Regions from separate parts of the Bacillus sp. PK3-067 genome, predicted to be linked through region 2. Evidence: a T-box and tRNA genes for the amino acid it is inferred to sense, from the RefSeq annotation. Region 2 holds a T-box; the other regions hold tRNA genes.
What was found. The T-box of region 2 lies ahead of lysS (lysine--tRNA ligase). A T-box ahead of a tRNA ligase gene usually reads a tRNA of that ligase, here a tRNA-Lys.
Positions count from the first base shown of each region.

Region 1: it has a tRNA-Lys gene. The T-box ahead of lysS (lysine--tRNA ligase) is inferred to sense a tRNA for this amino acid. The anticodon was not compared.
Region 3: it has a tRNA-Lys gene. The T-box ahead of lysS (lysine--tRNA ligase) is inferred to sense a tRNA for this amino acid. The anticodon was not compared.

Region 1 covers NZ_CP096490.1:740,443-747,036, reverse strand. The annotation lists gene M1D73_RS03845 (SH3 domain-containing protein) at 1-947, shown strand, start outside; gene M1D73_RS03840 (hypothetical protein) at 953-1,285, shown strand; gene M1D73_RS03835 (DUF3965 domain-containing protein) at 1,526-2,677, opposite strand; gene M1D73_RS03830 (CBS domain-containing protein) at 2,999-3,418, opposite strand; tRNA gene M1D73_RS03825 (tRNA-Glu) at 3,547-3,618, opposite strand; tRNA gene M1D73_RS03820 (tRNA-Asn) at 3,620-3,694, opposite strand; tRNA gene M1D73_RS03815 (tRNA-Ile) at 3,703-3,779, opposite strand; tRNA gene M1D73_RS03810 (tRNA-Trp) at 3,790-3,860, opposite strand; tRNA gene M1D73_RS03805 (tRNA-Thr) at 3,867-3,939, opposite strand; tRNA gene M1D73_RS03800 (tRNA-Phe) at 3,949-4,024, opposite strand; tRNA gene M1D73_RS03795 (tRNA-Asp) at 4,033-4,108, opposite strand; tRNA gene M1D73_RS03790 (tRNA-Met) at 4,112-4,188, opposite strand; tRNA gene M1D73_RS03785 (tRNA-Ser) at 4,209-4,301, opposite strand; tRNA gene M1D73_RS03780 (tRNA-Ser) at 4,357-4,449, opposite strand; tRNA gene M1D73_RS03775 (tRNA-Ala) at 4,470-4,542, opposite strand; tRNA gene M1D73_RS03770 (tRNA-Pro) at 4,559-4,632, opposite strand; tRNA gene M1D73_RS03765 (tRNA-Arg) at 4,643-4,716, opposite strand; tRNA gene M1D73_RS03760 (tRNA-Leu) at 4,720-4,808, opposite strand; tRNA gene M1D73_RS03755 (tRNA-Gly) at 4,825-4,899, opposite strand; tRNA gene M1D73_RS03750 (tRNA-Leu) at 4,929-5,009, opposite strand; tRNA gene M1D73_RS03745 (tRNA-Lys) at 5,024-5,099, opposite strand; tRNA gene M1D73_RS03740 (tRNA-Gln) at 5,104-5,178, opposite strand; tRNA gene M1D73_RS03735 (tRNA-Tyr) at 5,190-5,273, opposite strand; tRNA gene M1D73_RS03730 (tRNA-Val) at 5,282-5,357, opposite strand; rRNA gene rrf (5S ribosomal RNA) at 5,363-5,478, opposite strand; rRNA gene M1D73_RS03720 (23S ribosomal RNA) at 5,581-6,594, opposite strand, start outside.
Region 2 covers NZ_CP096490.1:2,474,265-2,486,348, reverse strand. The annotation lists gene M1D73_RS12755 (GNAT family N-acetyltransferase) at 1-453, opposite strand, end outside; gene abc-f (ribosomal protection-like ABC-F family protein) at 474-2,102, opposite strand; gene M1D73_RS12745 (DUF6518 family protein) at 2,811-3,437, shown strand; gene M1D73_RS12740 (sensor histidine kinase) at 3,683-4,657, opposite strand; gene M1D73_RS12735 (response regulator transcription factor) at 4,654-5,361, opposite strand; partial or broken gene M1D73_RS12730 (acetamidase/formamidase family protein) at 5,488-5,993, opposite strand; gene M1D73_RS12725 (alpha/beta fold hydrolase) at 6,290-7,099, opposite strand; gene M1D73_RS12720 (cell wall hydrolase) at 7,624-8,052, shown strand; gene lysS (lysine--tRNA ligase) at 8,112-9,665, opposite strand; T-box leader at 9,747-10,003, opposite strand; gene M1D73_RS12710 (DUF2197 domain-containing protein) at 10,073-10,243, opposite strand; gene M1D73_RS12705 (SMP-30/gluconolactonase/LRE family protein) at 10,386-11,288, shown strand; gene M1D73_RS12700 (class I SAM-dependent methyltransferase) at 11,285-11,986, shown strand.
Region 3 covers NZ_CP096490.1:4,827,318-4,839,401, reverse strand. The annotation lists rRNA gene M1D73_RS25045 (23S ribosomal RNA) at 1-720, shown strand, start outside; rRNA gene rrf (5S ribosomal RNA) at 822-937, shown strand; tRNA gene M1D73_RS25035 (tRNA-Val) at 942-1,017, shown strand; tRNA gene M1D73_RS25030 (tRNA-Thr) at 1,022-1,097, shown strand; tRNA gene M1D73_RS25025 (tRNA-His) at 1,107-1,182, shown strand; tRNA gene M1D73_RS25020 (tRNA-Leu) at 1,205-1,285, shown strand; tRNA gene M1D73_RS25015 (tRNA-Gly) at 1,315-1,389, shown strand; tRNA gene M1D73_RS25010 (tRNA-Leu) at 1,406-1,494, shown strand; tRNA gene M1D73_RS25005 (tRNA-Arg) at 1,498-1,571, shown strand; tRNA gene M1D73_RS25000 (tRNA-Pro) at 1,582-1,655, shown strand; tRNA gene M1D73_RS24995 (tRNA-Ala) at 1,672-1,744, shown strand; tRNA gene M1D73_RS24990 (tRNA-Met) at 1,765-1,841, shown strand; tRNA gene M1D73_RS24985 (tRNA-Ile) at 1,846-1,922, shown strand; tRNA gene M1D73_RS24980 (tRNA-Ser) at 1,940-2,032, shown strand; tRNA gene M1D73_RS24975 (tRNA-Met) at 2,060-2,136, shown strand; tRNA gene M1D73_RS24970 (tRNA-Asp) at 2,140-2,215, shown strand; tRNA gene M1D73_RS24965 (tRNA-Phe) at 2,228-2,303, shown strand; tRNA gene M1D73_RS24960 (tRNA-Thr) at 2,318-2,393, shown strand; tRNA gene M1D73_RS24955 (tRNA-Lys) at 2,404-2,479, shown strand; tRNA gene M1D73_RS24950 (tRNA-Gly) at 2,493-2,563, shown strand; tRNA gene M1D73_RS24945 (tRNA-Ile) at 2,574-2,650, shown strand; tRNA gene M1D73_RS24940 (tRNA-Asn) at 2,658-2,732, shown strand; tRNA gene M1D73_RS24935 (tRNA-Ser) at 2,740-2,830, shown strand; tRNA gene M1D73_RS24930 (tRNA-Glu) at 2,836-2,907, shown strand; gene M1D73_RS24925 (L-lactate dehydrogenase) at 3,656-4,600, shown strand; gene M1D73_RS24920 (S8 family serine peptidase) at 4,823-9,046, opposite strand; gene M1D73_RS24915 (CalY family protein) at 9,080-9,685, opposite strand; gene glgB (1,4-alpha-glucan branching protein GlgB) at 10,155-12,084, shown strand, end outside; gene glgC (glucose-1-phosphate adenylyltransferase) at 12,040-12,084, shown strand, end outside.

The sequences.
Region 1 (6,594 bases), 1.7 Mb from region 2:
TGAACATCATTGAAACAACTAATGGTTGGTATAAAGTATCTGTTCATAATAAAGTAGGTTATGTACAAAAAGATGCTATTTTACTAAAAAACAAACTTCAATCTAATGATCAATACATCGTTAATGCTAATGCATTAAACGTTCGCTCTGAACCTAATTTAGAATCTTCCATTTTAGATGTATTACCAAATGGTAAGTTTATTACCGTTCAAGAAGATCAAGGCGAATGGTATAAAATATCACATAATGGCCAAACAGGTTACGTACAAAAAGCATTCATCTCTAATGGTTCACAACCCTTAGTAAAAGGAATCACCGTTCAAAATAATACAAAATATACTGTTGCAACACCTAATCTAAATGTACGTAGCACCGCTAGTACAAGTAGCGCTCTACTCGGTTCATTACAAAACGGTACTCAAGTACAAGTAGTAGAAACTGTAGGTACTTGGTATAAAATTCGTTTTGGCACAGGATACGGATATGTAGCAAAACACTATGTAGTACAAAATCAACCACAAGCTAAAACAGATCAGCCTTCATCAATTCCAGCTGCTTTCAAATTCCCCGCTCAAGGAAGAATTAGCTCAACCTTTGATATACGCTGGGAACAAATGCATTATGGTATAGATATTGCCGCTCCAGGAAACGTCTCTATCCAAGCTGCTGCTGCAGGTAAAGTTGTGAAATCTTATTATTCAGCTAGCTATGGCAATGTTGTTTTCATTGCGCATCAAATCAATGGGAAATTATATACAACTGTTTATGCTCATATGAAGGATCGCACTGTACAAGCTGGTGATCAAGTACAGACTGGACAATTAATAGGTCATATGGGAAACACAGGTCATTCATACGGGCAACATCTTCATTTTGAATTACATAATGGAGAATGGAATTTTGAAAAAACAAATGCAGTAAATCCACTGCCATATTTAGTTAGGTAAATTGTATGCCACGCAATATACCTCTTATAATTGAATACGTAGCCTTTTTAGGTTTAATCTGTTGTTTAATCATTTACAATACAAACATTGTATTTTTATCTATTATTATTGCTTTTGTTGCATTAGAAATTATGATGGAATCATTTCAAGTGCAACTAAAACAAAAAATTGCCCATATTTATAATGCTATTTTTCTTTTGAGTGCTCTCATAACAAATATAATTAGTAATGGCTTTTATTTATCTACTGTATTTCCAGTATTCTTTATGGCTGTTTTATTATTTGTAGCTAGATATATTAATGTCCCTTATAACCAAAAACAAAAACAAGAAGCTTAGAAAGAGGAGACACTGTGTACCAATCTTTCAAAGATACTCCAATAAAATACATATTGAATTTGTATAAGAAAGCCAATACTTTTTTTGGTATACAAGGAAGTTATACTGCACAACTTCTCCTATATGGAATGTTGTTTCTTGTCTTAATCACTTTCTCCTTGTTTTACTAACAAAAAAGGATCTCACATAAACTGGAGATCCTTTTTAATTTATATTAATTTTTCATATCGAAAATATTGTTTATCCACAAGCATATTTTTCATAAATAAAGCTCAGATTATATTTTTTCTCTAAGCTCATTCGTTGTTCGTCATCGCACCAATAGAAAAGAATATCATGAATCGTTGCGTAACGCTTATTTTTAAGAAATAGCCTAAAAAATGATGGTAAACAATCATGTAATTGTATAAATATATAATTGCGTAGTGTTTCTTCTTTATATTCAATGCCCTTACAAATATACAGTAATTCTTCACAATAATATGCATGCTGTGGAACTTGTATCATTTCGAAAAATGGCACATAAGATAGTAGCTTTCCAATAAAATGACCATATCGATCCATTACTCCTATCGTCATATGCTCCATCATTTCTTTCATCACATATAAATAATCATCTACATGCGTTGTCTTTAATGGGTCTAAGCGATCGGAAATTTGAGATAATACAGCTCTTTGACATGCTAAAACTGCCTGACTAGGCCCATAATATGATAGGAAATCTGTACACTTACGATATTTCCGTAATAAATCATGTGTATACAAATCATATACAAAAGTATTACAATACATTGCTAAACTCATCATATCACTATTTAATTGCTCTTTTGATAATGATTTCGCTCTCTTGCACATATAAAAGAATGTAAATTCCAATACTTCTTTATGAGATAATAAATGTTTACAATCGGTTATACACTTCTCATTAAATTTAACTCTATCCCAAATTTCAATATCCCTATCTGTCAATTCACCTATACGATATTTAATAATTAAATAATTTAAAGCAACTGATTGCGTCAAAAGATCCCATGTTTCATATTCCAATGAAGTATGAACAAACTCAGCTAATCCTTGCGCTATCATAAAATCATTTGCCTCTTCATACCAACCAATCTCTTGGCATAAGCGAAGAATACGCACTAAAGTTGGAATTTCATCTTTATGAAACTGCGGTAATTTCTTTGCTTTATTCATGCCATATACGATAAATGCCGCTAAATTTTCTTCTTTATAAAATTCTTTCTCTTTCCATACTAATATAGTTCGTTCTTTCCCCTCACCTTTTGGGTGACAAGGTACAAGCAAAGAAAATAATTCAGCGAAATTATTTGGTTCTATATATGTATCTGTAACCAAATTCCAATTTGGATCGCCCTGTACAGCCTTCATATAATTCCCCTTCCCTTTTCATCTATGTAGGAAATATTAATTTATTATCGCACCACTAAAAATTAATATTGTTATATTCAAAATCTCTCATAATACTTATATCTATCAGTATATCATCTTTTCTCTTATTAAAAATTAAGAATAACAAATTTTAAAAAAATGTCGAAATTATTAACCACATACTTATTATATAATGTCTCAGATACATCACGCTAACATATTAGTTTAATCCATATATACTAGAATAATGTATCTGAAATTTATATATAATTTAGCTCTTTATGAGTGACCATTAAACTCTCGGTTAATGAAAGTTTCAATTTACTCTGTACGCTCTGAGATTTCGCTCAAGGCAAATCCAGCTTGATCATCTGCTGATTCCCTTATAGCTAAATCTCCTAGTGCTAACATGCCAATAAGTTGACCACTATCAACTACTGGTAATCGTCTAATTTGATGCTGTGCCATTAGCTCTGTAGCTTTTTCAATAGAATCATTTGGAGAAACTGAGATAATATTTGTTGTCATTACATTTGTAATCTTATTAGATCCAGGATGTTTTTCAGCAATCCCTCGAACGACTAAATCACGATCAGTAACAAGCCCAACAACTTGCTCATTTTCAACAACAGGAATTAATCCAATCGATTCTTCCTTCATTTTTACAGCTGCCTCATATACATTGTCTAGCGGTGTACAATGTACAATATGGGTACTCATTAAGTCTCTCACTCGTGTCATTATGATTTCCTCCTTTTTATACATACCATAGCTTTTCCAAAATTCCTTTATTTATTTCTGGAAAGTAACGTAATAAAAAGGATTAACAAAATAAAAAAGAGCCAGCATAATGCTGACTCTTTTTTGTATGACCCGTACGGGATTCGAACCCGTGTTACCGCCGTGAAAGGGCGGTGTCTTAACCACTTGACCAACGGGCCATGGCTCCGCAGGTAGGACTCGAACCTACGACCGATCGGTTAACAGCCGATAGCTCTACCACTGAGCTACTGCGGAATAATATATGGTGGGCCTAAATGGACTCGAACCATCGACCTCACGCTTATCAGGCGTGCGCTCTAACCAGCTGAGCTATAGGCCCATATACTTTACAGGGGCAGTAGGAATCGAACCCACACTGGAGGTTTTGGAGACCTCAGTTCTACCTTTAAACTATGCCCCTAAATGATGCCGGCTAGAGGACTTGAACCCCCAACCTACTGATTACAAGTCAGTTGCTCTACCAATTGAGCTAAGCCGGCATAAAAAAATGGTGGCTCGGGACGGAATCGAACCGCCGACACGAGGATTTTCAGTCCTCTGCTCTACCGACTGAGCTACCGAGCCAACATAAATGGCGGTCCCGACCGGGGTCGAACCGGCGATCTCCTGCGTGACAGGCAGGCATGTTAACCACTACACCACGGGACCATTTGGTTGCGGGGACAGGATTTGAACCTGCGACCTTCGGGTTATGAGCCCGACGAGCTACCGTGCTGCTCCACCCCGCGACAATATAAAGTTTTAAAAATGGAGGAGGTAGAGGGATTCGAACCCCCGCGCGACTCTCGCCGCCTGTCGGTTTTCAAGACCGATCCCTTCAGCCGAACTTGGGTATACCTCCATGAAGGAAAAAATAAATATTTTATTATTATATGTCTAAACCATTAAAGAAAAAATGGAGGAGGTAGAGGGATTCGAACCCCCGCGCGATTCTCACCGCCTGTCGGTTTTCAAGACCGATCCCTTCAGCCGAACTTGGGTATACCTCCGAGACATATATTAAATAAAGTGGAGCCTAGCGGGATCGAACCGCTGACCTCCTGCGTGCAAGGCAGGCGCTCTCCCAGCTGAGCTAAGGCCCCATGTTTTTTGGGAATATCGGGAAGACAGGATTTGAACCTGCGACCCCCTGGTCCCAAACCAGGTGCTCTACCAAGCTGAGCCACTTCCCGTTAATAAAAGCGCGCCCGAGAGGAGTCGAACCCCTAACCTCTTGATCCGTAGTCAAACGCTCTATCCAATTGAGCTACGGGCGCATATGGTGCCGAGGGCGGGGGTCGAACCCGCACGGTGGTCACCCACCGCAGGATTTTAAGTCCTGTGCGTCTGCCTGTTCCGCCACCCCGGCATGTCATATTGAAAATTGGAGCGGAAGACGGGATTCGAACCCGCGACCCCAACCTTGGCAAGGTTGTATTCTACCACTGAACTACTTCCGCAAGACATGTATGAGTTATTTTATTAAAAGTGCGGGTGAAGGGAGTCGAACCCCCACGCCAAAGGCGCTAGATCCTAAGTCTAGTGCGTCTGCCAATTCCGCCACACCCGCATATTTCATTAAAATGGTGAGCCATGAAGGACTCGAACCTTCGACCCTCTGATTAAAAGTCAGATGCTCTACCAACTGAGCTAATGGCTCTTAATGGCTGGGCTAGCTGGATTCGAACCAGCGCATGACGGAGTCAAAGTCCGTTGCCTTACCGCTTGGCTATAGCCCATTAATTAAGAATGGTGGAGGGGGGCAGATTCGAACTGCCGAACCCGAAGGAGCGGATTTACAGTCCGCCGCGTTTAGCCACTTCGCTACCCCTCCGACATATATGGTGGAGGATGACGGGATCGAACCGCCGACCCCCTGCTTGTAAGGCAGGTGCTCTCCCAGCTGAGCTAATCCTCCATTTTGCCTGGCAATGTCCTACTCTCACAGGGACAAGGTCCCAACTACCATCGGCGCTAGAGAGCTTAACTTCCGTGTTCGGTATGGGAACGGGTGTGACCTCTCTGCCATCATTACCAGACTGTATTCATTTAAGACAAGAATCATTTTAACTTATTTGACCTCGAAAGTCAACAAGTTTTTTATATTCTTTCAAAACTAGATAACATTTGCTACATATTATATGGTTAAGTCCTCGATCTATTAGTATTCGTCAGCTCCACATGTCACCATGCTTCCACCTCGAACCTATCAACCTGATCATCTTTCAGGGATCTTACTAGCTTACGCTATGGGAAATCTCATCTTGAGGGGGGCTTCATGCTTAGATGCTTTCAGCACTTATCCCTTCCGCACATAGCTACCCAGCTATGCCCTTGGCAGAACAACTGGTACACCAGCGGTGCGTCCATCCCGGTCCTCTCGTACTAAGGACAGCTCCTCTCAAATTTCCTACGCCCACGACGGATAGGGACCGAACTGTCTCACGACGTTCTGAACCCAGCTCGCGTACCGCTTTAATGGGCGAACAGCCCAACCCTTGGGACCGACTACAGCCCCAGGATGCGATGAGCCGACATCGAGGTGCCAAACCTCCCCGTCGATGTGGACTCTTGGGGGAGATAAGCCTGTTATCCCCGGGGTAGCTTTTATCCGTTGAGCGATGGCCCTTCCATGCGGAACCACCGGATCACTAAGCCCGACTTTCGTCCCTGCTCGACTTGTAGGTCTCGCAGTCAAGCTCCCTTATGCCTTTGCACTCTACGAATGATTTCCAACCATTCTGAGGGAACCTTTGGGCGCCTCCGTTACACTTTAGGAGGCGACCGCCCCAGTCAAACTGCCCACCTGACACTGTCTCCCGGGTCGATAAGACCCGTAGGTTAGAATTTCAATACAGTCAGGGCGGTATCCCACCAGCGCCTCCACCGAAGCTAGCGCTCCGGTTTCAATGGCTCCCGCCTATCCTGTACAAACTGTACCAAAATTCAATATCAGGCTACAGTAAAGCTCCACGGGGTCTTTCCGTCCTGTCGCGGGTAACCTGCATCTTCACAGGTACTATAATTTCACCGAGTCTCTGGTTGAGACAGTGCCCAAATCGTTACACCTTTCGTGCGGGTCGGAACTTACCCGACAAGGAATTTCGCTACCTTAGGACCGTTATAGTTACGGCCGCCGTTTACTGGGGCTTCAG
Region 2 (12,084 bases):
AATTGCGTTAAGGACATTTAAATTTGTTTCTTTAAACAAAAAGTCAATTAAACCTTTAGTCGCTTTTGTAGCATAGCCATGATTTTGATGTTCATTTGAGATAGCATACATTATCTCTCTGTTTGGTGAAGAGAGTTCTTCTTTCATACCTGTGCAGCACCATCCAATAAATTCATTTGTGGTTTTCTTAAATATTCCTAGTCTTAATATGTGATCATCTATGTTAGTCGTAGTTCTCACTGCATGAAGAAACGCTTTATTTTCTGGTATTTCATAATTTACAACCCAATTAACCCTTTGTTCTTTCATCGATTTCCAGTCCGGTAAAAATTTTTCTATTTCCGGTTGATTGGATATGTTATAAATACTCTCTGCATCTTTGACCGTAAACTCTTGTAGGTATATATCTCCACAATCTATTTTAAATAACTTAGTGAATCTCTCTTCATCCATGTTAATCCCCCTTACTTACATTAAAGCTCCTTAATCTGCTTCGTAAGTTCCATAAACCGTTCATCCAGTGCTTTATATTCTTTGTCGTTAGAAGTTAAAAAGCTTAATTTCCCTAGTACTTCTTGTCTCTCTGTTTCTAACGTTAAACGTAGCTCTTCAATATCATCTCTTGTTTTCGTAGGTTCTTCTAGCTGCTTTTGTATCGTATTGTTTGAAAACACGAGTTTTGTGTTAGTTGTTTTCTCCAAAAAATATCGATCGTGAGATACAATTACTAATGTTCCGTTATACTCAGCTAATGTATTTTCAAGTTGTTCACGTGAAGGTAGATCCAAGTGATTCGTCGGTTCGTCTAAAATGAGTACATCTTTTTCATCTAAAATATAAGCCATTAGCTTACATTTTACTCTTTCTCCCATACTCATATGCTCAATCGGCTCTTTCCATTGAGAAGCTTGGAACCCTAAATGTTTCATTAAATTTTGGACTTTTCCTCTTTCTTCAAACGTCTCTTTAAAAAATAAATTTTCTGGTGTTTTATCAAGCGGTAAATCAAAAACTTCTTGTGTCAAATAGCCGATGTTCGCAGATGGTGAAATCCATATTTCTCCTTCAGCAGTTTCCGTTCCCATAATCATCTTCAGTAATGTTGTTTTCCCACTACCGTTTGGTCCAACAATCGCAACTTTCTCACCGTGCTGAATTGTAAAATTAACGTTTTCAAATAATACTTTCCCATGAAAGTCTTTTTTTAATTGCTTCACTTCTAAAAAACGTTTTCCTACTTTTTTGTTCGCTTGAATAGAAAACTCAACTGAATACTCTTCTTTCACACGTTCTACTTTCGCTTTCTCCAGCTCTTTTTCAAGTCGTTTTCGTTTTGACTTCACTTGTGCATCCATTCGCTTCGCTTTTACACGATAGAATTCTTTCACACCTTCTTGTTTTGTAGACTGCGCGTGTGCCTTTTGTGACCATGAACTCAATTCTTTTATATGTGTTTCTACTTGTTCTATCTTTTTTTGCTGCTTTTCATATTCACGCTGCTGCGACTTTCTTTTTTGCTCACGTGCTTTCATGTAGCTCGTATAATTACCACTATGCTCAATTAATTTTTTGTCCTCAATTGACCATATTTTTGTTGCGACAACATCTAAAAAATATCGATCATGCGATACAACGATAACTGTACCTTTCATGTTTTTTATTTGTTTAATGAGAAATCCCGTACTGATCTCATCTAAATGATTTGTCGGTTCGTCTAATATTAAGACATTAGGATTTTCAGCAAATCCTTTTGCTAATCGAATTTTCAGCTTTTCACCACCACTTAAAGTATGAAAATCGTTCGTTGGCACGCCCCATTTTGCAAGAAGTTCTGCTTCTTTTGCAATTACATCATTACTAATAAAAGATTCTATTTCTTGCTCAACATATGCTGTTGTCATATTCATTTGCATCCATTCAACAGTACCTTTTGAAGGTTCAATCTTCCCATTTATTAATTGAAGTAACGTTGATTTACCAGCACCATTTTTACCGATTAATCCGATAACATCCCCTTGTTTTACTGTCACATTCATTTTCTCTAACAACATATTTTCTTTTATTTCAACATAAACATCATTTAATTTTAATAGTTCTTTCATAAATACCGATCCCTTTCATTAAGGGAGAATAAAAAATCCTCCCAAATAAATTTGGCAGGATTAGTCATTACATTATTTATACCCAAATAAGCTATTGCGCAATATAAATAGCAATACCGTTGTATGGAAATTGGGCAGACTAATCCTATTTTTTAGAAATTGAAATTTATTGAATTTCAACATTTAAAAATAAGATTAGTTAATCATCGTCCACCCATCATTCCTTTCCGTCGTTAATAACCATATTGTACCATACTAGTACTGTATGAGTAAATGCAATTATATGTGCTGTTAAAAAGATTGCTTTCTTTTAGGTTTATTTATCATTCCTTAACTTCATGTTGAATAAGCACAAGTTACATTGATTGTAATACGTCCTTTAGATTTCCCCAGTAGTAAACTTCTAAGCACTCTCTATTATATAAAGTGAAACTTTAATCAGTGGGGGTTTTCTTCATCCCCACTGATTATTAGTTGAACCAATCGGACTTTAATGGGCAGCCCGACCCCCACCTAATTTCTTTGCTTTCGCTGAATTTTGAGGTGGGGGTCTTACTGCCCATTAAAGCGGGATAAATTTTGTATAAAAACAAAATGTTATTCATTATCCAATAATCACTTATTGTTTTTCGATAAATTTTTATTGATTATTCCCTTGTAATAAGCTATTATATTTTTACAGAAAATATTAATGTAAGGATTGAATTTATGGACAGGACATTAAAAATCACAAAGTTAAATATGTTTTTAAGGATTTTTCTCGTCCCGATTATAGTAGGGATAATTGTTGGTATACTAACTAAATTGGGGCAAGGTATACTTCCTGGACATTGGAATTCATTAGCTAATCTAGGAAGCGTTTGGTTAGTTCCATCCTTTTTTGTGGCTAGCTTTAGTTATTCTAAGCGTACAGCTATACTTTCTGGTATCCTTGCACTACTCGGTATGGTATTAGGCTACTATGGTTATGCAATAGTTATTAAAAATGTAGCTCACTCTATTTATTTTATATCCGTATGGATTGTATGTGCATGTATAGGAGGAACTATCTTTGGAGTTGCAGGTTTTCTATGGAAAGATACTACGGATCCACTTCATAAATTCGGAAGCGCGCTTATTAGTGGCGTTTTTGTAACGGATGGACTTCACATTCTTTTAAATTTTGAAGACTATAGTCACGTGTTACCTGTTGGATATACCGAAGTCATAGTCGGGATTATCTTGATTCTTGTATTAGAACGCTCTAATGCTAATCGAATTTCTTCTTTCTTAATGATGGTTCCTATCACTATTTTAGGATTAATTGGATATAAATTATTAAGTTTGTTTACTTAATTAAAATTCATGAAGCTAGCTCTATCAAAGGGCGAGCTTTTTTCTTACAAAAAACTATTTAAATATTAATAAATTATTAAAAACCTCTCATTTAACAGCCTTATTTATTATTGTGTCATTACACATACTTACACGACCTTTTATTAGGATCATACCAGTCTTTTATATCATTTTATTTAATCCATATAAAGTAAGGCTAAAAAACTTATTTCAAAAGTTCTTTAGCCTGAGTCATTTTTACACATTTAAAATTTAATACGTACAACGGTACCTTTACCAACTTCTGAATGGATTTCTACACTATGTCCTAATTGCTTCGTAATTTCATGTACGAGATATAGCCCCATTCCAGTTGATTCTTTAAAATCTCTACCATTTTCTCCTGTAAAGAAAGGTTTAAACACTCTTGGTAAATCTTGCTTCGGTATTCCTACACCATTATCAGCAATTTCAAGTATAACATTATTACCTTCCTTACAAGCTTTCACTTTAATCTTCTCTCTACTACCAGATGAATATTTAATCGCATTCGATAGTATTTGTCCAATTAAAAATTGTAACCATTTCGCATCACTTTCTACTGTAATGTCCTTATCAATTTCAAGCTCTGGATATACAAAATTCCGGATAAAGAACCGTTTATGCTCATGTACCGAATCATTCACTATTTTATATAGTTGTACTCTTTCTACATAAAAATCTTGTGTAAATGCTTCTAAACGTGCGACATACAGAGCCATTTCTAATCCCTTTTTTAATCGATCAGTTTCCTCATTTATACTTTCAAAACGTGAATCTACTTCATCCTGTGTAATTAATTCTATTACAGATAAAGGTGTTTTCATTTGATGAATCCACTGATTCATAAAGGTTAAATGGTCATTATTTTTTCTCTCTTGCATTTGCAGCTGATTTTGATAATGTCGATATTGCACCTCAAGTAGTTCTTGAAGAGCAGCCGATACAGCTGCAAAATCAGATTTTTGAACAGATTCATCCAAAGATTGCATCGGGTTTGCTAAGCGCTCATAAAAAGAACGATGTGTAAAATAACGAAACACTAAATAACTTCCCATAAAGAAAACACCTAGAAACATTGCATATAACGCCGTTGTAATATGATTATGCCCATCAAACCAATATACGAGAAATATAGCTAGTAGTTGAATTATAGTAAAGCAAATAAGTGGTATATGATCACGTATAAACAACCTTATCATTTTTCTATACCAGTATCCCAAGTAATATGCAATCTATATCCAACACTACGAATCGTTTCAATCGCACCTTCTATATGTAACGTTTGTAACTTTTTACGCACACGTGTTGTATTTACACTTAATGTATTATCATCAACATAAGATTCGCTATCCCATAATTTATTTAACAACACTTCCCTACTCACAACACGCGGATAATTTTTCATTAATGTCTCTAATAAAATAGCTTCGTTTCTCGTTATATCAATCTCTTCGTTTCTAAGTTTCAATACAAGTCTTTCAGGATATAAACAAAGGCCTTGTTGCTCAATCATTCGCTCTTCTAGTTTCGGTGCATAATCTCCATATGCACGTCTTAAATGACTACGAATTTTCGCCACTACAACTTCATAATGAAAAGGCTTCGGAATAAAATCATCGCCACCGTTTTCTAACGCCATAACTTGATCCATCGTACCTTCACGAGCCGAAATGAATAGTATCGGACATGTAGAAACACTACGAATTTGACGACACCAAAAGTAACCATCAAAACTCGGTAAATTAATATCTAATAAAACTAACTCTGGTTGTTCATCTAAAAAAATGTCTAATACATTTTGAAAGTCCGATACAATAACTCCTTGATAACTATATTTCGCAACATATGTTGATAATAGTTCTGCAATTTTCATATCGTCTTCTACAATCATAATTTTGACCATTATTGAACTCCTTTTTAATCCACAATCTCAAATATACTTATATAAAATAAATACTACCTCTTTTCACAAAATCCGTAAATTAAAAAAAGGATGCTTTTATACAAAAGTATTCTTCTTCTATTATTCTTACTTGATATGAAAGTTACTGCAATTAAAACCTAGCTTCTCCACATAATCCATACTTAGTTCCATTCGTGCCGTTTTAAGTGGATCCACAACTTGACAAACTTTTAAATCATCGGCAGCTGATGTGTGGCACATGAAATGCTCTCTTCTTTCGGTGCAGTACCAATCACACCAATTACTTGATTAATCAGAATTTATAGTTCATTTGAAAACAAAACATGTTCATTATGTATTAAGACGATTTTTATTGTATTTTCATGTAGATCTTCACCCATTACGCCAAGGTTCACCCCTGTAGTTAAAACACCTTGCTCTGCAATTTTTATCTTTTCAATCGTTACAGCTAATATGTCACCAGGTTCTGCACCACTGATATATACAGGTCCACTCGTCGGATTAATTCGGTTTCAATCAAATTCTTGAAACGCAACATCTTCAGAGTCAATTTGATTCTCAAAGCAATCATATGTTCCAAATATAAGACGACTCCCAATTTCTACTTCCATATGTTGCTTTGAAATAAACTTTGATTAAACATACCTCACAGACTCGTAATTTATGGTAAACAAGAAGAATTCATTTTGAAAAAAGATTGATCAAAATGAATTCTTATCTAACAAATTTAAGTTTCTATACTATAAAAAGTTTGGTCATTTTCTATCTTTATTCTTCAACAAACGCGCCCTTTTCTTGAACAACATGCATCGTATTATAATTTAGACATAAAGACAAAACCCTAAATTACGAAGTGTCTTATAACTCTTTGGTGTGCTCATACACTACCGATTGATACGTTTCCGGATTAATTCTCAAGAATTTCGTGTAACCTCTCAGCAAACTCTTTATGATGCACTGTGTTATAGCCCACATGGTTTCCTGGAAACTCTGCGAATTCTGTTCCGAGGTGTTCTGCCAAGTTGAATGCGCAATGGTAAGGAAAAAATTCTCGTGAAATACTTCCACCGGCTGGACGTACCTGTATCGATGCAGGTTTTAATGAGCGCTTTAATGCATCGATGTTTAAAGTATAGCTGAGAATTCCCGGGATTTCATACTCAGTGAAATAAAACGAATTGCCGAGTAGTCGCTTTGTTAGCATATCCTTCGATAGTCCGGAATTGCTATCATCGATATTTGACAATAACTTCATGACCTCACTTTTATGATTCCCTTTAAGGTCTTCCATGAAATTTATAGCCTGCTTCAACTCATTTTCAGGTAAAAGTTGTAATAAAACCGGTTCGTGTGGGATTAGTAACTGTACCTGCCCAGGATGGCGTATACACAAATCAAGTCCGATGACAGCACCAGAACTACTTCCGAATATATAAGCCGGTTCATTGGTCAAATTGGCTAGCAGCCGGTGAGCGTCTTCACTATGTGTTTGCACATGGTAATCCTCAGTTTTATTGACGAGATTGCTACGGGAATGACCACGACGATCGTAAGTAACAACGGTATACCATTTAGCAAGATGGTCGGCAATATTATGGAACTTGTCGGCATCACCACCCCCACCATGAATCAAAAGAAGAATTGGACCCGAGCCACGCACCTCATAATAGATGCTTGCTCCAATTACTTGCAATGTTCCGTTTTTTACTATACTCATTTGTACATCCTTCCTTTCTTTTGTCATCTCCCTTAACATTACATGATTGGTGAATGATATAAAATGCAGGAAATAACTAAGAAACAAATTCACCATAAGAAAAAGCAATGTGTGGCTTTAAAATAAAGTTTGATTAAAAATATTGTGTTAAACCGTATTCTATGTTGAATAAAAAGAAACCATTTTGAAAAAAGTTTAATCCAAATGGTTTCTTATCCAGCAGGTTTATGTTTTATAAAAAAGTTTGATCATATATTTACAATTCTTTGATTAAAGAGATACAGCATCGCAACTTTATTTCAAAACTACACCATACATGGTTTATTCTCTGATGACATCGCGTAAATAATATGGTCTTTATGAATTCGATACATAATACCTCTCCCTTTTATATTTATCTACTATTACTAATTAGCTCTTTTTATACAAGCTCCTCTTAAAATTAAATGTTATTTTTATGTAAAAAAGCACGCAGATTGTTTTATAACATACACTCTTTACTATAACAGAAAGGTGGTATCACTATGCCCCTTATTCCATACAACGAAAGTGATGTTGATTTACTAGCTCGATTAATTCGTGCTGAAGCTGAAGGCGAAGGTCGCCAAGGTGAGGAGTTAGTTGGATGCGTTGTAGTAAACCGTGTATTTTGTGATTGCTTAGATTTTAAACAACTCCGTACCGTACGAGACGCTGTATATCAAAGCCCCGGCGGATTTGAAGCAGTACAATATGGATATTTTTATCAACGCGCTCGTGAATCAGAAAAAGAAATTGCACGAAAAGTTTTACAAGGTCAATGGCGCTGGCCTGCACGATGGGCTCTTTGGTATTTCCGTCCAGTTGGAGCTTGTCCGCCTGAATGGTATAATCAGCCATTTGTAGGACAGTTTAAAAGCCATTGTTTTTATGAACCAAGTGGTGATGAATGTCCGAAAATGTATTCACGATAGTAAAATTTGCAACGCAAGTACTTAGAAATTTTGGTACTTGCGTTGCTTTTAACTGTGTTTTAGAAATCTAATAGTGTGATGAAATTTTCTATGCCTACTACATGTATTAATAATGGTATACGAGGACCATTTGATTGATTCATAATGAGCTTATATATAATAGTGAATAATTGTTTTTGATTTTCTTTCATTATTTTTTTATTTTCATGATGACAAATCGCATATAATTGCTCCATTAAGTTAGAGTAATCTTTATTAGAACGAAGTATTTTACAAACTTCTACTAGCCATTCTTTCTGCCTTTCATCTAATGTGTAGTAAAACTCTGCATTTTTCTCCTCATTTACCGCGATTAATTTTTCAGATTGAAAGTTTCTTATCCAATACTCTGCGCGATTACTTATCGCTCTCATTTCATCTAATGCATAGCTCCTATCTATTTTCTTTAATATCCCCTGTAAAATAGTTGAATCAAAATTTAATAATGGTAACGTTCCTGCTACTTGATTAAATTTCGGATATTCTTTAATCTCACTATCAACTCTAGAGATTTTAATTGCATCAAATAAATCTTCATTTTTGAGCGTTTTATTTTCATAACTATCTTTCAATCGCTCATACTCTGTATAATTACGAATCACATCTTCATCCAACCCAATATGAAAAGCAGCGCCTGGTTTGTATTTTGCAAACATAAAGAGAATTACTTCTGGTATATACACTTTCAATAAATTGCTTGGTGTAATACTATTCCCTGAAGAACTAGACATTTTTTCATGATTCCCTTTAATACCAATAAAATCGTAAGCAACGTAATGAGGCGCTTCTCGATTGAATATTTTCCTTGCAATTTCTTTTGATACATTATAACTACCCGTTTCTGATGAATGATCTCTACCGCCCGGTTCAAAAATAACATCCTCTATCATCCATCTCATCGGCCAATCGATTTTCCAGTTTAGTTTCATTTTATTTGTATTTAATACGGATAACTCTTTTTCATTTCCGCATTCACATTCATACCGGACTGTTTTTAATACTTCATCAAAATGTGTAATAGTTGTTGTATCTTTTCCGCATCTCTCACAATATAATGTAGCTGGATAAAAGCTCTCTCGCTCTTCTTCACTACACTCTCTAGTTTTAAAACCCATTAAAATATCATATATTTCTTTTCGTTTATACAAGGCCTCTAATATATTTTCGTTATACCTTCCGCTTCTATATTCATCATGTTGATAAATAAATTCTACTTCAATTCCAAATGCTTGAAGCGATTTTTCAAACTCTTTTTCAAAATGCTCCGCATACGAGTTATGACATCCATACGGATCTGGAATATCACAGTATGGCATACCAATATACTTTGCAAAAGATGGATCAATATTTTTTGGAACTTTTCTAAACCTATCATAATCATCCCACGAAAATATAAAACGAGTCTTTTTCCCTAAATCTTGAAGTGCTCTTACTACGAAATAAGTCGTTACGATTTCACGAAAGTTCCCAATATGAACAGAACCTGACGGACTAATTCCAGATGCACAAACAAACATTTCTTTATTTGGATGTTTCCTAATTAATTCATGTGCTACTTCATACGCCCAATGCATATATTACTCACCTCAATTATTTTTTGTTTCTCATTTCCAGTTTTATGCAACAAAAAAACTCCCACCCTCAAGATTATTCATCTTGAGGACGAGAGTTGTTAGCTTCGCGGTACCACCTCAGTTTGTTAATATGTCACCATATTAACCTCTTCAGGTACGGCAAAATATGCTTATACCCTATCTCTATAACGGGAGAACCCGTCGCACCATCCCTAAATAAATTAGTTCCTTGCGCAGCTCCAAGTCTTTTTTCATTAAGATGTATACCGCTCTTTCTCAGCTACCAGAGCTCTCTGTACGTATTCTTTCTTAACTACTCTTCTCTTCTATGCCTTAAATATTAGTTTTTTAATATGATAATTTATAACACTTTTATTGTCAAACTTTTCCGAATCGAAATCGTAAAATTATCTAAAAAAATTCTTTATCGCTTCTAATTGAATTTTGTGGCTACACTCATCACAACAATATGCCCCTTTTGGTTTCTCTTTAAATCGCTTATATTTTTCACTGCCTTCGTAAACACGAAATATATTCTTACAAGAAAAGCAAACAATCTCATAAAACATCATATGCATTTTCCTCTCCTTGTTTATACACTTTTTTAATCACTTGAGAAGGTCATTTTTCTACAGTATAAATTTTAATATCCTTTGACTAAAAGGTTTACCTCTATTCTTATCGAATTATATTAATATCTTATAACGCGAGGTGAACATCTTGTTCAGTAATATAGAATTAGTTTTAGATGCTAAAGCAAGTTTAGCTGAAGGACCATGTTGGAATGGAAAAAAGCAACTTTTATATTGGGTTGATATTATGGAGAGAAAATTATGCATATACAATCCTACCGCTAATACGAACCGAGTAATTGCTCTCAATCAACAAATTGGCTGTGTTGTTCCATATTTAGAGGATGTACTACTCTTAGCTATGGAAAAAGGCTTTTATTCTATTAATGTAAATACCGAAAAACTGACACATATTTTTGACCCTGAACCACATTTAATAGAAAATCGTTTCAATGATGGAAAATGTGATCCAGCTGGTCGTTTCTGGGCAGGTTCTACAGATACATACGGTATGAATGCTGCAGGTTCCTTGTATTGTTTACATCATAATTTAAGTGTAGAGAAAAAAGTTTCACATGTAAATACATCAAATGGAATTGCTTGGTCACCTGATCATACATACTTTTACTTTATAGATACACCTACTAAAAAAGTGGTTCGCTATCAATATAATATACGTACTGGAGACATTCATAATCCAAGTGATGTAATCAATTTCTCTGAAAATGATGGTCTACCTGATGGTATGACAATTGACGAAGAAGGTTGTTTATGGATTGCACATTGGGGAGGTTCAAAAATAACTAGATGGAATCCCTCTACTGGAGAACAAATATTAAGCATTCCAATTCCCGCGTTATATGTAACATCATGTACATTTGGTGGGCCTAATTTAACAGATTTATATGTTACAACAGCCAGAACAAGAATGAGTGATAACGAATTAAAAGAGTATCCACATGCTGGTGGTATTTTTCGAATTCAAACAAATGTTAAAGGCTGTCCCACCTATTCATTTTGCAATAAAAATATTGGAGCTGAAACAATGTGAACCGTATCGATTACATAAGACAAGAAGAAAAGAAATATCACGACCTTTGCTATGAACAATATAAACTGTTTGAAGCTGGCTCTTGGCTTTTCAAACCAGTTAAAACGGTTATGGACTTGATGAACCACTTTGACGGACAAAACAACTTGCAAGTACTTGACCTTGGCTCTGGCGTTGGGAGAAATAGCATTCCCATTGCAAAAAAAATAAAAAATACTAGCGGCACCGTTACATGTGTTGATTTACTTAATTCCGCTTTAACAAAGCTACAAATTTATAGCAAAGAACATGATGTATTCGAGGCTATAAAAACAGAAGAAGCAGCAATTGAAAACTATCATATTGACTCTAACGCTTATGATTATATCGTTGCACTATCAAGTTTAGAACATGTCAGATCAGAAGAAGATTTTAAAAATGTACTCCACTCTATGAAAAGAGGTACAAAAAACGGCGGTATTAATTGTTTAATTATTAACTCTAACATACAAGAAATTGATTCAATAACGAATGAAGAATTAGAAGCTTTAATTGAAATTAATCTTTCAACCGAAGAAATGATAAGTACTTTAAAAAGCATTTATAAAGAATGGAAAGAACTAAAAGTTGAAATAAAAGAATTAGCTTATGATATTGTTCGAAATGAAAGACACATTCAATTAAAAACAAATGCTATATCGTTTGTAGTTCAGAAATAATCGTATAATAAAGATATGATTATTTCTCTCAGATTTATTTTTATTGCACGAAATTTGCAACTATAAATATTTATGAAACAAAAAATAAAAGAGCACTT
Region 3 (12,084 bases), 2.4 Mb from region 2:
TGACTGTATTGAAATTCTAACCTACGGGTCTTATCGACCCGGGAGACAGTGTCAGGTGGGCAGTTTGACTGGGGCGGTCGCCTCCTAAAGTGTAACGGAGGCGCCCAAAGGTTCCCTCAGAATGGTTGGAAATCATTCGTAGAGTGCAAAGGCATAAGGGAGCTTGACTGCGAGACCTACAAGTCGAGCAGGGACGAAAGTCGGGCTTAGTGATCCGGTGGTTCCGCATGGAAGGGCCATCGCTCAACGGATAAAAGCTACCCCGGGGATAACAGGCTTATCTCCCCCAAGAGTCCACATCGACGGGGAGGTTTGGCACCTCGATGTCGGCTCATCGCATCCTGGGGCTGTAGTCGGTCCCAAGGGTTGGGCTGTTCGCCCATTAAAGCGGTACGCGAGCTGGGTTCAGAACGTCGTGAGACAGTTCGGTCCCTATCCGTCGTGGGCGTAGGAAATTTGAGAGGAGCTGTCCTTAGTACGAGAGGACCGGGATGGACGCACCGCTGGTGTACCAGTTGTTCTGCCAAGGGCATAGCTGGGTAGCTATGTGCGGAAGGGATAAGTGCTGAAAGCATCTAAGCATGAAGCCCCCCTCAAGATGAGATTTCCCATAGCGTAAGCTAGTAAGATCCCTGAAAGATGATCAGGTTGATAGGTTCGAGGTGGAAGCATGGTGACATGTGGAGCTGACGAATACTAATAGATCGAGGACTTAACCATATAATATGAAGCAATGTTATCTAGTTTTGAAAGAATATAAAAAACTTGTTGACTTTCGAAAGTAAATGAGTTACAATAATTCTTGTCTTAAATGAATACAGTCTGGTAATGATGGCAGAGAGGTCACACCCGTTCCCATACCGAACACGGAAGTTAAGCTCTCTAGCGCCGATGGTAGTTGGGACCTTGTCCCTGTGAGAGTAGGACGTTGCCAGACAAATGGAGGATTAGCTCAGCTGGGAGAGCACCTGCCTTACAAGCAGGGGGTCGGCGGTTCGATCCCGTCATCCTCCACCATTTAGCCGACTTAGCTCAATTGGTAGAGCAACTGACTTGTAATCAGTAGGTTGGGGGTTCAAGTCCTCTAGTCGGCACCAGAAATCATGGCGGTTGTGGCGAAGTGGTTAACGCACCGGATTGTGGCTCCGGCATTCGTGGGTTCGATTCCCATCAGTCGCCCCATTTTTCTTAAATAAATTAATATGCGGGTGTGGCGGAATTGGCAGACGCACCAGACTTAGGATCTGGCGCCTTTGGCGTGGGGGTTCGACTCCCTTCACCCGCACTTTTAATTAAATAACTCATACATGTCTTGCGGAAGTAGTTCAGTGGTAGAATACAACCTTGCCAAGGTTGGGGTCGCGGGTTCGAATCCCGTCTTCCGCTCCAATTTTCAATATGACATGCCGGGGTGGCGGAACAGGCAGACGCACAGGACTTAAAATCCTGCGGTGGGTGACCACCGTGCGGGTTCGACCCCCGCCCTCGGCACCATATGCGCCCGTAGCTCAATTGGATAGAGCGTTTGACTACGGATCAAGAGGTTAGGGGTTCGACTCCTCTCGGGCGCGCTTTTATTAACGGGAAGTGGCTCAGCTTGGTAGAGCACCTGGTTTGGGACCAGGGGGTCGCAGGTTCAAATCCTGTCTTCCCGATATTCCTAAAAAACATGGGGCCTTAGCTCAGCTGGGAGAGCGCCTGCCTTGCACGCAGGAGGTCAGCGGTTCGATCCCGCTAGGCTCCACTTAAATTAATATCATTTATGGCGGTGTAGCTCAGCTGGCTAGAGCGTACGGTTCATACCCGTGAGGTCGGGGGTTCGATCCCCTCCGCCGCTACCATAAAGGACCTTTAGCTCAGCTGGTTAGAGCAGACGGCTCATAACCGTCCGGTCGTAGGTTCGAGTCCTACAAGGTCCACCATTAGACGTATATATCTCGGAGGTATACCCAAGTTCGGCTGAAGGGATCGGTCTTGAAAACCGACAGGCGGCGAGAGTCGCGCGGGGGTTCGAATCCCTCTACCTCCTCCATTTTTTCTAAAGTAAATATTTTATCATCGCGGGGTGGAGCAGCACGGTAGCTCGTCGGGCTCATAACCCGAAGGTCGCAGGTTCAAATCCTGTCCCCGCAACCAAATGGTCCCGTGGTGTAGTGGTTAACATGCCTGCCTGTCACGCAGGAGATCGCCGGTTCGACCCCGGTCGGGACCGCCATTTTTACATAAAGGCTCGGTAGCTCAGTCGGTAGAGCAGAGGACTGAAAATCCTCGTGTCGGCGGTTCGATTCCGTCCCGAGCCACCATTTTGAAGTCGCAAGCCGACTTAGCTCAATTGGTAGAGCAACTGACTTGTAATCAGTAGGTTGGGGGTTCAAGTCCTCTAGTCGGCACCACTTTCAAAATGAGCCATTAGCTCAGTTGGTAGAGCATCTGACTTTTAATCAGAGGGTCGAAGGTTCGAGTCCTTCATGGCTCACCATTTACAATTTAATGCGGGTGTAGTTTAGTGGTAAAACAAGAGCCTTCCAAGCTCTGGTCGAGAGTTCGATTCTCTTCACCCGCTTTTCAATTATGGGCCTATAGCTCAGCTGGTTAGAGCGCACGCCTGATAAGCGTGAGGTCGATGGTTCGAGTCCATTTAGGCCCACCATAATTGTTCCGCAGTAGCTCAGTGGTAGAGCTATCGGCTGTTAACCGATCGGTCGTAGGTTCGAGTCCTACCTGCGGAGCCATATTTATAGAGAAGTACCCAAGTGGCTCAAGGGGCTCCCCTGCTAAGGGAGTAGATCGCGAACGCGGTGCGAGGGTTCGAATCCCTTCTTCTCTGCCAGAACTGGCCCGTTGGTCAAGTGGTTAAGACACCGCCCTTTCACGGCGGTAACACGGGTTCGAATCCCGTACGGGTCATACTAAAAGAGATAGCATAATCTGCTATCTCTTTTTTGTTGTATAAAAATGGACTTTGGATAGTCTGCTTTTTTATGCAATAGAAGAAATATGAAGTATTAGCTGTTGCAGTTGGGTACATAGAGAGCCGTAAATACAATCATGTTAATTATTTGGACCTGTATGAATATGAAGGAATTAACTTCAACTTGAACTTTTACCCCAGCTGTATGGCTGTAGCCTCCTACACTTGGAGAAACCGATGAAAAATGCATCTGGGAGCTACTGTGGAAAATAAATAATATATAGAAGAAGTTGCTTTCTCTCAATAGCTGTGATCTACTGAAGACAGTTTTTTTATGTTGTCAGTATTGTCGAGTTTTGTCGGTAAGTCGATATATTGCAAAAATCGCTGATATAATTTGAGTTACGATCGATAAATTTTAATAATCGCTGATATATTTGGAGTTACGGTCGATATATTCTAAAAATCGCTGGTATAATTTCACTTACCGACAAAAACCACAAGAAAATCCCTTTCACAATCTAAAGAGAACGCCTCCATTGAAATGGATTCCACACCTATTCCAATAACTTTACACTCTATGTGAAAAAGTTCACAAATAGGTCATAATTTGTGAATTAATTCACAATAATACGTGCTACAATATGAATGTAAAGAAGTTAAACAACATTAAATTAGTATTTTAATTAATTACTTAAACAATCATAAAAAAATATATGTGAACAATAGAGAGGGGAAATTACCATGAAAAAAGGTATCAATCGTGTAGTATTAGTAGGAACAGGAGCTGTAGGTTGTAGTTACGCTTACTCAATGATCAACCAAGGTGTAGCTGAAGAATTCGTATTAGTAGATGTTAATGAAGCAAAAGCAGAAGGGGAAGCAATGGACTTAAGCCATGCGGTACCATTCTCTCCATCACCAACAAAAGTTTGGAGCGGTAGCTATGCAGATTGTAAAGATGCAGATTTAGTTGTTATCACTGCTGGGTTACCACAAAAGCCAGGTGAAACTCGTTTAGACTTAGTTGAGAAAAATACAAAGATCTTTAAACAAATCGTTCGAGGCATTATGGATAGCGGATTCGATGGAATCTTCTTAATCGCAACTAACCCAGTTGATATTTTAACTTACGTAACTTGGAAAGAATCTGGTTTACCGAAAGAGCGCGTAATCGGTTCTGGTACTACTTTAGACTCTGCTCGTTTCCGTTACATGTTAGGTGACTACTTAGATGTAGATCCACGTAACGTTCATGCTTACATCGTTGGTGAACACGGTGACACTGAACTTCCAGTATGGAGCCACGCTACTATCGGTGTACAAAAATTAGAAACAATCTTAGCTAACAACGAACAGTACAAACAAGAAGACTTAGACAAAATCTTCGAAAACGTACGTGATGCAGCTTACCATATCATCGAGCGTAAAGGTGCAACTTACTACGGAATCGGTATGTCACTACTTCGTGTAACTAAAGCAATCTTAAACAACGAGAACAGCGTATTAACTGTATCTGCATACCTTGAAGGTCAATACGGCGAGAAAGATGCTTACGTAGGTGTTCCAGCTGTAATTAACCGCGAAGGTGTACGTGAAATTGTAGAACTTGAGCTAAATGAAGATGAAAAAGCGAAGTTCGCTCATTCTGTAAAAGTATTAAAAGAAACAATGGCACCAGTACTATAATAATTGCTAAATAGTTCAGGGTGGGAAACTGCTTCTTACCTCTGAACTTATATAATTTAATATAAATTCCTTTTCCGGTTTCCCTTGTATATCCCCAATATACCCCTTTTGCTGGATAAGGGTCGTTTATAGAAAAAGAGCACTCTATTTTACGTAGAGTGCTCTTTATTATTCCGCTATTTGCCGGGCAGTAAAACCTCAATTGATTAAAGTTTCACTTTATTATTTTTTAGGCGTTAATCCTAATTTCTTTAAAATATCTGCCAGTGTACCGCTTTTTGATTTTTCTACAGGTGTTTGTGATTTAGATGCATCTGGCCCTTTTTTCAAGAAGTTCTTTTCAACGAAGCGAATATCTTTTTCGTCGACAATACCATCTTTATTAAGATCTCCGTCTTTTACAGTTAGTCCTTTTTTACCATAGTTGCTAGCAATAATTTCAGCATCTTTAATATCGATTACCTTATCACCATTTACATCGCCGGCAAGGTTTTCGTCAGGTCTTGCATAATAATATTGGCCAAGCAACTTACCGTCTTTTTCAGTACCAAGTTTCGTTGTTAGGCGGCTTGTTAAATGTCCTGGCACCTCTACATATAAGTTATAGTCGCGTTTATTAACTGGAAGTCCATTTAGTTTGAAGTATCCGTATTTATCTAGTGAGCCTTCAAACTTATGACGGTAAGAATCAGTCGCATATACTTTTACGCCAAGCTTTGTATAATCGAACTTTTCATCTAAATATCCGCGTTCATTTAAGAATGCACCAGGTTTAATATTTCCTTCTACTAATGAGTTTAAGGACATAACTGAGAATGTTTGATCTTGAAGTACACGCATTCTATTTGGTTCTGATTCACCTTGTTTCCAGTAAACAAAAATTGGTGATTCTAATTGAGCGTTTGCTTCATAAAACTCATCATTTTCTACTTTGAACGTTACATCAATGAACGGGAAATCACCATCTAATCCAGCAAAATTTTTGTCATCGATAGCTCCGCCAACTGTAACAGAGCCTGCCTCTAGTTTCGGTTCATTTACTTTTGCGGTTACCCCTTTTTGGGAAAGTAGCTTTTCAAAAGCAGGATTAAATTTCGCATTTGCAAATTTGAAGTTCTTCTCTAGGAAGTTTACATTAAATTGCCCAGCAACAAATTGTTTTACGTGTTTCGCGTTTAGTGTTACTGTGAACTCGTCATTTTTATATAATTCTTTTTTATCGTAACTAGTTTTTGCATATTGAGCACCTTGCGGGATAAACCAGTAGTTATTTACACCGTTTGGATAGTCAGGACCTGCAGTTGCATAATCGAAAATATATACGCCTGTGTTCATTGGACCTTCCGTTCTGAAGGAGTCAGGTGTAATGCCAACTTTAAAGTCGCCATTTGCATTAATCGGTAAAAACTTATGCAAGTATGGAGAATAGTCATAGTACATAACGCCATTCGCTTCTTGCGTAATGTTTAATCCTTTTCCTTTTAAGTAATCAACGTTTGAATCGTATACATTTCCTTTAATCCATAGTGCTTTTTTGCCATCTTCTACTGTATAATTTTCTTCATTTAACTCGTAAATACCAGGTTTTAATCCAGTTAATTTCACTTCTGGTGGTGTATTATCAATTACAACATAATCACCTTTTACACGTGCTTTCCCAGCCTTATCATAACCGACAAACTCAATTGTGTAGTCTCCTTCTGGTAAGTTGATTTTCTCATTACCGATTGGTTTTGCAGGATCATTTGTAAAAGGATACACTTTTCCATTAAAGAATGAATCTAAGTAGTAATACACATCAGTTTTTAGGCCACTCGTGTTTAATGTTCCAATGAAGCCAAGAGCTTTATTTGTTTTGGAATCTTTTACGATAAGATCTAACGTTTCAAGTTCGCTGTTTAATTGGAATGCTCCGTGAACATACGATTCACCGTATGGATTGAATTTAGATGTATCAGTTGAAATTGCTTTTCTTGATAGTATTGCATTTTCAATACCAGGCTCTGATACACGAATAGAGAATGGGATTTGATATGTTTCTTCTTTATTTTTTGTGTTCGTAATATGAATGTACCCTTCATATCGGCCTTGTTTCACACCGGCTGGAACATTAATTTTTGCTTCAATTTCACCTGTTTTGCCAGCATCAAGAGTAATTGTTTCTGGAGCAGAGATTTTTACACCGTTTGCGACAGCATCGTTAATAGTAGACGATGCTGGTGTATAAGAAATTTCTGTTTTAAATTCTTTTTTCTCTTGTTTATTATGATTAGTTACTTTTATATTTCGTTTTTGTTCAAGAGCTTCACCGTCTTTTTGATAAAACTTACCGAATGCAATAGATCCAGTTTCTTCGGGTACTTCAATTACTTCATCATTTACAACAGTTTGTGTCGTATCTAATACTTTAAAGCTTGTTTCTGTACGAACGGCGTTGTAAGCATCTACTCGCCCAGCTCCAACTTCATATACGGAATATTTTTCTTTTAAATCATTAGCTGTGTTCATAAGAGACGCTTTTACATCGAACGGAGAGTAGTCTGGGTGTTCTTGTAAAATTAGAGCAGCAACGCCAGCGATATGAGGAGAAGCCATAGATGTTCCTTGCATACGCTCATAGGAAACAGCGTAGTTTTCACCCTCTTGCGGGTCGTTAATATATTCAGGAACTGTTGAAAGGATAGCGACACCAGGCGCTGTAATATCAGGCTTAATATCATCATTTGCTGTAACAGGACCGCGTGAGCTAAAGTCTGCAAGATGATCGCCTTCTGTTTGAATGTAATTAATTTCATCGAGAGTTAAGGAGGTGCTACCTTGTTCGATTTGAGCTTTTAGTTTTTCACCTTCTTCTTTCGTTAGGCGGAATGCTGGAATGTATTTTGTACTTTCGCCAACGTAGAAAGGAATTTCTCCATCCACATTGTTATAAATAATAACGGCTTTTGCACCTGCTTGTTTTGCATTAGCAATTTTTTCATCAAATGACAGTGTACCGCGTGCAACGAGAGCGATTTTTCCTTTTACATCTTTTTTACTAAACTCGTCAGGCGTACCAATTCCTACATATTCAATAGGTAAAGTTTGTCCCTTGAAATCTTCTATTTTATCAGTGAAGTTTTTGCCGAATAGAATTAGGTTAGGAAATTGTAATTGTCCAGCATGACCTGATAGTTTCGGTAAGGAAATAGAGCTATCACTTGCTCCAACCGTAATTGCAAATGGTGAAGCACCTGGTGATCCGAGTGTTGATGGATTTGGTCCAGAGTTACCAGCAGCAACGACTGTAACAACGCCTGAAAGCATTGCATTATTAACAGCGATAGATGTTGGATCGAGTGGATTGTTGCTATCATCACCTAACGATAAGTTAATAACGTTCATACCGTCAGAAATGGATTTATCAATTGCAGCGATAATACCTGAACTATCTCCACTTCCGTATGGGCCGAGTACACGATAGTTATACAGTTCAATGCCAGGTGCAACACCTTTTACCGCTGAATCAGATTGGTTCTTCTTTTGTGCAGAAACGATACCTGCTACGTGAGTGCCGTGGGCTGTGTAGAAGGAAGAACCACGGCTATCAAATTCAGGAGCACCAGATTGTTGCCATTCTGAATAAGTAGTTTCCATTGGATCTGCATCGTTATTAATAAAGTCCCAACCCTTTACTGAGTTTGGGTCTACTTTGCTAGAGTCCTCACCAGGTTTCGCGCGATAGCCTTTATATACGTCTTTTAAGTCAGGATGATTGTAATCAATACCTGTATCTAATACACCAACTTTAATTCCTTTTCCGGTAATGCCCTCACTATGTAACTTATCTACTCCAATTTGCGGGATGCTATCTGTTAGTTTTTGAGGCGCTTTTTGCTCAGCTTGTTTTGGTAAATTTAATTTCACTTCGTAATCTTTCCAAATACGTTTTACAACGCCAATTCGTAACAATTCTTCTACTGTATTTGCTGGTAATGTCATCGCAACACCATTTATCGCATGCTTATAAGAACGTTTAATTTGTACAGACTGGAAGTTTCCTGATTTTACTGATGGGCTGAATTGATAAAGACGTTTTAGTCCTTTTTCGAATTCTTCATGTTCTTGATCAATACGTGCTTTTATATTTTCAGGAGCAGACTGTAATCCTTTTTCTTTTTGTTTTAATTCATTAATCTTTACTGGAGCAGTTTGAAATTCTACGATGATATTTACAGGCTCAGAACTACTCGTATTAATATCTGGTGAAATTGTAAAACCAGGGTTGGCATCTACCGTTTGTAATGCCAGGCGTTGTTCTTTAGAAAGCTTAGATAATATAGAATGAGCATTTGAAGATTCAATTTGGTTAATAGGACTTTCAGCAAGTACATTGAACGGAATAGCAGTTGAAAACAAAACGCCAGCTGTTACAATTCCGGTAACAAAACGATTTTTCTTTTTCATTTATAGGCCTCCGGTAATTTATATTTTTAAAAATTATTTCTCCACGCCAGCTGTTTGCTCAGTATGGAATGTCCAGTTTAGCTGCAGGGAATCACCTTGAAATTTATTTTGATCTCGGTCGTTATCTTCAAATGAGAAGAGGACGTGTAAGTAATCTGTTTCACCAGATTTAATACCATCTATTAAGTTATGACGTTCTAGAGACGTAGCGACATCTTCAGGTTTCATAGTTTTTAATTGTGATAGTTTTGTTTCCCACACAATCTCATGATCATCGTTTGGATTAGATGGCTGTCCATCATTTACTAGAAACTTGACGATAATGTGATCACCTAAATCTTCACCGTCATTATTTTGCTTTGCATCTGTAACTTCATATGATGTTTCAAGTGCTACTTTTGCGATATCCAATGTACCTTTATTTTCAAGCTTGAAGTTCCTTTCAATAAAATCACCTGGTTTTAAATCTTTCACATTAACGATTACACTTGGATTAATAGAAAGATCTAGTGTTCCAGCTTGAAATGAGTTACTTGATGTTTCTGAATCACTGAAATAGGCGAATACACCGCCGAATGTAAGGGATAAGCCAAGTGAAGCGGTGATAACTCCCATTCCTACTTTTTGTTTTAATGACATAAGAAAGCCTCCTAGTTAAATTTGTATAGCAACCGTTCGCAACAAGGATAAATAAGTAAACATAGTAGTCCGCTATGAATTGTAGTTACGAAAGATCGATGTTCTTTATTGAGAACAAGTATATGCTTATGAATTTCGCATTTCAATAAAATTGTGACAAAAAATATTGAGAAACATTTTTTTATGACAGATTATTTTGTTTTGATTTTGAGTGGAAAATAGCATGAAAAATAGGATAGACATAATAAAATAAAGGTTGAGAAAAAATAATTGGTAAAAATATAGAAGAATAATAAAGCGTTTTCAATGAATATTCGTCAAAATTCGATATTTTACACGGAAATGTGAAGGAAAACTAACATTTTTAAGAAAAAAACGAATGTTTTTTATAAATTAACAAGGATATTGCAGTTTTTCGCAGAAATAGTTAAAGTATAAAAAATTCTGTCATCTAAGTGAGGTGAGCATATTGAGTGTAATAAATTGTGAAGAAGTGAAACGAGATGAGTTTCATACAGAAAAGTACTATAAAAGTTATAACATCTTTGGCGCACATGTTGTGACGGAAGGTGAGATTCAAGGGGTACGATTTACAGTGTGGGCTCCTCATGCGAAAGCAATGAGTGTTGTTGGAGATTTTAATGAGTGGGATTATGAGCAACATAAAATGCTACAAGTGACAGAAGAAGGCATTTGGTCCTTGTTTATACCGCATATTGAAGAAGGAGAAATATATAAATATGCGATTGAAACGTTGGCTGGTGACGTCATTTTAAAGGCAGATCCGTATGCTGTATATGCAGAAGTAAGACCGAATACGGCATCTGTAGTTTTTGATATAAAGGGATATGAATGGAATGATAAAAACTGGACTCGTAAGAAAAAGAAAAAATCGATTTATAAAGAAGCGATGACAGTTTATGAATTGCATTTTGGTTCTTGGAAAAAGAAAGAAGATGGAACACTGTATTCTTACAGGGAAATGGTAGAAGAACTCATTCCATATGTGGTGGAACATCAATTTACACATATTGAAATTATGCCGCTTGTTGAGCATCCATATGATCGTTCTTGGGGATATCAAGGAACGGGATATTATGCAGCGACGAGTAGATTTGGTACACCGCATGATTTAATGTATTTTGTCGACGAATGTCATAAATATGGAATCGGTGTCATTTTAGATTGGGTGCCGGGGCATTTTTGTAAAGATGCTCACGGTTTATATTTGTTTGATGGCACACCGACCTATGAATATAAAGATAAAGATGTACAAGAAAATCCAGTATGGGGAACTGTCAATTTTGATTTAGGAAAGAGAGAGGTACGTAATTTCTTAATTTCAAATGCGTTATTTTGGATGAGATATTTCCATATTGATGGTTTCAGAGTAGATGCAGTTGCGAACATGTTGTACTGGAATAAAGAAGGACAAGAGCAAAGTAATGAGCATGCTGTTTCATTTTTAAGAGAGTTAAATGAAGCAGTGTTTGCAGAGGATGAAGATTTTCTTATGACGGCAGAAGATTCAACAGCTTGGCCACTTGTAACAACTCCAACGTATGAAGGTGGGCTTGGATTCAATTACAAATGGAACATGGGCTGGATGAATGACGTGCTGAAATATATGGAGTGTGCGCCTGAATATAGGAAACACATTCATGAGAAAATGACGTTTTCTTTGCTATATGCGTACTCTGAAAACTTCATATTACCGCTTTCTCATGATGAAGTCGTTCATGGGAAAAAGTCGTTATTAAATAAAATGCCAGGTGATTACTGGGATAAGTTTGCTCAGCTTCGTTTATTATATGGATATTTCTTTACTCACCCAGGAAAGAAATTACTTTTCATGGGAGGGGAATTCGGACAGTTTGATGAGTGGAAAGACCTTGAAGATTTAGATTGGAATTTACATGATTTTGAAATGCATCGTTATATGCATGATTACTTTAAAGAGCTCATAGCATTGTATAAGCGCTCAAAACCACTTTGGCAGCTTGATCATTCGCCTGAAGGTTTTCAGTGGATTGATGCTAATAATAACGAGCAAAGTATTTTCTCGTTTATCCGCCAAGGGGATAAACAAGAGGATGCGTTAGTTATCGTATGTAATTTTACGAAAGCTACATATGAAAACTATAAAGTAGGTGTACCAGATTTCGAGTATTATAACGAGATTTTAAACAGTGATGCACAGCAATATGGCGGTTCGGGGCAAGTGAATAAGAAACGTCTTAAGACGATTCTAGAACCGTACCATAATCAAGCAGCACATGTAGAGATTACAATTCCACCATTTGGCGTATCCATATTACGACCAGTGAAGACGAGAAAGGGGAGCAAAAAACAAGATGGCTCAAAAACAAAAGTGCGTAGCAATGTTACTAGCAGGGGGA